2 regions of the Actinoplanes sp. NPDC048988 genome follow, and region 2 is predicted to be linked to the other one. Evidence: riboswitches for the same ligand, from Rfam matches in the RefSeq annotation. Region 2 holds a riboswitch; the other holds the start of a gene.
The links. A riboswitch is a leader RNA that binds a small molecule or an ion and turns the genes downstream of it on or off. The one in region 2 is predicted to bind cyclic di-AMP.
Positions count from the first base shown of each region.

Region 1: linked by a shared signal. The riboswitch ahead of ACGFJ7_RS33125 (NlpC/P60 family protein) and the one ahead of ACGFJ7_RS43040 (transglycosylase family protein) in region 2 are both predicted to bind cyclic di-AMP.

Region 1 covers NZ_JBICTW010000013.1:257,467-259,660, reverse strand. Annotated here, with positions in the region: gene ACGFJ7_RS33135 (BlaI/MecI/CopY family transcriptional regulator) at 1-56, shown strand, start outside; gene ACGFJ7_RS33130 (M56 family metallopeptidase) at 61-1,011, shown strand; cyclic di-AMP (ydaO/yuaA leader) riboswitch at 1,134-1,271, shown strand; gene ACGFJ7_RS33125 (NlpC/P60 family protein) at 1,287-2,194, shown strand, end outside.
Region 2 covers NZ_JBICTW010000024.1:70,345-72,538, reverse strand. Annotated here, with positions in the region: gene ACGFJ7_RS43045 (saccharopine dehydrogenase family protein) at 1-975, opposite strand, end outside; cyclic di-AMP (ydaO/yuaA leader) riboswitch at 1,087-1,258, shown strand; gene ACGFJ7_RS43040 (transglycosylase family protein) at 1,263-1,871, shown strand; gene ACGFJ7_RS43035 (nuclear transport factor 2 family protein) at 1,917-2,194, opposite strand, start outside.

The DNA.
Region 1 (2,194 bases), on a different contig from region 2:
GTCAGTTGTCACCCGATGCCCTCAAGGCGGCAATCGAAGCAGTCACGAAGAAATGACGGCTTGCCGGTCTCGGTCCGGGCGGTGGGTGGGGCGGTCGGCGGGGTGACGGCGCTTCTGCTCGGCGCGCTCGGCCTGACCCTGTCGCTGGTCGTCCCGGGTGCGCTGGCCCGCGCGCGCTGGCCCGACCGGGCCCCGGTGGCGGCCGTCCTGCTCTGGCAGTCGATCACCCTGAGCGCCGTGCTGTCCGCCCTCGGCGTGGTCCTCTCGGCGCCGTACGAGGTGACCCGGGCCGCCGGCTCCGGCAAGCCGGTCGCCGCCACCGCGCTGATCGGCGCCCTGGTCGTGGCCGGCGTCATCATCCTGCGGCTCATCGTCTCGCTGGTCCGGGTCACCCGGCGCTCGCGGGTGCGCCGGGCCCGCCACCGCGAGCTCGTCGACCTGCTCGACCGGGCCGAACAGCATCGCGAGCTGGGCCCCGACAACCTGCGCGTGCTCGACGGGGCGCTGCCGCTGGCGTACTGCGTGCCCGGCCGCGAGCCGCGGGTCGTGCTGAGCAACGGCGTGCTCCAGGTGCTCGACCGGGAACAGGTCGACGCGGTCCTCGCCCACGAGCAGACCCATCTGCGCCACCGGCACGAGGTGGTGATGGAGTCGTTCACCGCCTTCTACCGCGCCGTGCCGCAGCCGTTGCGCAGCCGGGCGCCCCTCGACGCCGTACATCTGCTGCTGGAAATGATCTCGGACGACGTGGCCCGGCGGAAGGCCGGCGCCGAGCCGTTGCGGGCCGCCCTCGAGCGGTTGACCGACGCCGTCCCCCTGGCGGAGGACGCGCGGGCCGACCCGACGGGTGACGCGAGGCGCCGGAGGCTGGCCCGGCTGGCCAAGCCGCACACCGTGTCCGTCGGCCTGAACGTGGCCGCCGCGCTCGCCGCCGCTGGTCTGCTGGTATTACCCACCGTGATTCTCGTGGTGCCCTGGCTTGACCGTGCGCTGGACCACTGGCCCCTCTAGTTACTCTGTGTATGCCTTTCGGAGCAAACAGTTTCCCGTACGCGGCGGCTTCAGTTCTCCACATGATCCGGAGTACGGTGGTCCCCGGTTCGGCAGCCCCCCATCGTCCACCCGGCCGATCTGACGGACCACCGCCTAATCGTCGTGTGGGCGAACCGGGGACCCGAGTGGTTGGGGTGAAGCCGCGATGCCTCGCGGCCGGACGCGTCTTCCCGTCCGAACCCGTCAGCTAACCCGGTCGGCGGCTCGAGGGAAGAAAGGACGTCACACCCAACGTGAAACGGATTGGGGCGCGCGGCCGCGCCGCAGTTCTGCGTGGACTCGTCTGCGCACTCGCGACGGTCGGGGTCGTTGTCACCGGACCAGCCGTCGCGCACGCCACACCCTCGCCCTCCACGGTCGAGGCCCAGATCGACAAGCAGTGGAACGACCTCGAGCCGGTCATCGAGCAGTACAACGACGTGCACAACCAGCTGCTCAAGAACCGCGCTCAGCAGAAGAAGCTCGCCGCCCAGCTCAACCCGCTCCAGGTGCAGGTCGACCTGGCGATGGCCCAGGTGCAAGGCCTGGCCGTCGACGCGTACAAGCAGGGTGCGCCGAACGCCCTCGATGCCATGATCATCAGTGGCTCGCCGACCGGGCTGACCGACAAGCTGACCTATCTCGATCAGCTGGCTCGTCATCAGCAGGAGCAGATCAAGGGCGTGGCGGCGCTGCGCGACAAGCTCACCGCCACCAAGTCCGACCTGGATATCGTGACCAAGTCCGTCGCCGCGCGCGACAAGGACCTGTCCACCCGCAAGAAGGCGATCGAAACCAAGATCACCGCGCTGCAGAAACTGCGGATCCAGGCGTACGGCTCGGCGGACGCCTCGGACGGGCCCCTGCGGTTGGGCGCCTGTCCGGTCACGTACACCAATGACAAGGGCGGGCGTGCGGCTCAGCGCGCGTGCGACCTGATCGGCAAGCCGTACGTCTTCGGGTCGGCAGGACCGAACACGTACGACTGCTCCGGTCTGACCCAGGAGGCCTGGGGCAGCGTCGGTGTCCACCTCGACCACTACACGAAAGACCAGTGGAACGAGGGCAAGGCGGTGTCGCGGGACGAGTTGCAACCGGGTGACCTGGTCTTCTTCTTCCCCGGAAGCCTCCATCACGTCGGCCTCTACATCGGCGGCGGCAA
Region 2 (2,194 bases):
GAAGTGCCCCTTGTCGCTGGACGGCCCCTCACCCGGTTTCGGTAGCACCCGGTCGATCACATATCGCGTCGGCGGGAGCATCAGACCCGCGACGAGGGCACCGAAGCCCAGCTTGACGCCGTTGGCGACCACCGGGGACACCAGGGGCGACGCGCCCACACTCATGAACTCCCGATAGCGGAACTCGCGCCCGTACGCGTAACCCCGCAGCGCATTGCTGCGCCGGACGACCCGCGTGTTGTAGGACGCCATGAAGAACGGCGCGAGTGTCCCCCGCAGCGACGGATGCACTCGCTCGCCCCGAACGGTGGCGATGTCGGACTGCCGGCCGAGGTCCGGCTCGGCGGCCCGGTCCGGGCTCAGCGAGTACGGGCCGGCCGCGACCCGCCTTTTCGCCGGATCCCTCTTGACGGTGTCGAGCTGATGGCGCAGCGAGTCGATGGTGCCGCCGCTGACCCCGCCGCGCAGGCTCGTCACCACCATCGCGGTGTCGGTGAGCTCGCCCGCGCCGTCACGGCGAACGGCCTCGCTCAGAACGTGCACCCCGAGGTCGGACGGGATCGAGTCGAACCCGCACGAATGCACTATCCGGGCACCGGTGCCACGGGCCACCTCGTGGTTGTCGTCAATGCTCTGACGTGCGAAAAGAACCTCACCGGTCAGGTCGAGATAGTCGGTTCCGGCCCGGGCGCAGGCGTCCACCAATGGCTTGCCGTATTTCGCGTACGGCCCCACGGTCGTGACGAGAATCCGCGTCGCCCGCGCGAGCCGGGCGACCGCGTCGGCGTCACCGGCGTCCGCGACCAGGATCGGCCATTCGACGCCGAGCCGGCGTTTCACAGCATCGAGTTTGCTTTCGGAGCGGCCGGCCAGCGCGATCCGAAGGCCATCGGGGGAATGTTCGGCCAGATGCCGTGCCACCAGCGCACCGACGAAGCCGGAAGCGCCGTAGACGACGATGTCGTGCTCGGTCATGGTTGCCAATTCTCCAACAAGCTCCACAAATGCGCGCGACACGATAACGTCGATCTCGCCTATTCCTATAAGAATCCGGCGGGTGCCCTTTCGCGGTCGCCGCCGGTCCGTACGGGCGGAACGCCGAATCCTGCCGCTGCCCGGCGGAACACATACTTACGGCATGGAGCGGGGGACCCGAGTTCTTCGGCGCTTTGGCGCGCCTCGGGGTGAAGCCGCGCACGCGCGGCCGGGCACCTCAGCCCGAACCCGACAGCTGACCTCGCAGGCGTGGAGGGTCTTTCGTCATGGCACAAATGTGCAAACCTGCCCGCGTCATGGTGGGCCTGGCCGCCGCAACTGTCACTCTGGCCGCCCCAGCAGCCCCGGCACTCGCTTCACCCCCGGCCGCCGCGCCGGCGCACGCCGTCGCGCTCGCCAAGGGCGGTTCCGTCAACTGGGACGCCATCGCCGAGTGCGAATCCGGCGGCAACTGGGGCATCAACACCGGCAACGGATACTACGGCGGCCTGCAATTCAGCCGCAGCACGTGGCGCTCCCACGGCGGACACCGTTTCGCTCGCACCGCCGACCAGGCATCCCGCGCGGAACAAATCCAAATCGCCGAGCTGGTCCGCCGTTCCCAGGGCCTGGGCGCGTGGCCGACTTGTGGCCGAAAGGCCTTCTCTACCCGCCAATATCGCAGTACAAACACGGTCACTCGCAAATCCACCGTCAAGGCTCCATCCACAGCGTCATCCACAGGCCGCTACTACGTGGTGCGCGCCGGCGACACCCTTGCTTCAATCGCCGCCAAGGCAAACGTGGAAGGCGGCTGGCGAGCCCTATACCGCCTGAATCGCGCCGCTTTGAACAGCCCGCATCGCATCTTCCCGGGTCAGCCTCTGGCGCTGTAATAGCTGCTCCCGGCGCCGGCGAATGCCTGATCGCCGGCGCCGGGATCACGACCGCGGAGTCTGGAATTCCGGCTGGTCGAGAACCCGCAGCCACGTGCCGTCGGGCTGGCGGCGCACCACCTGGGCTCGGGCGCCCGAGCCATCTCGCGGAGGTGTGGAGGTCAGGGCCAGCTCGCCGCTCAGCAGGGTGGGCAGCGGCTCCTCGGGCTCGACGGTGGGCATGTGTGGCAGGGCCTCCTCCCACATGCGCTGGATGGCGGCGCGGCCGACGGTCTGGCGTCCGGGCGGGTACGCCATCACGGCATCCTCCTCGTACAGCAGGG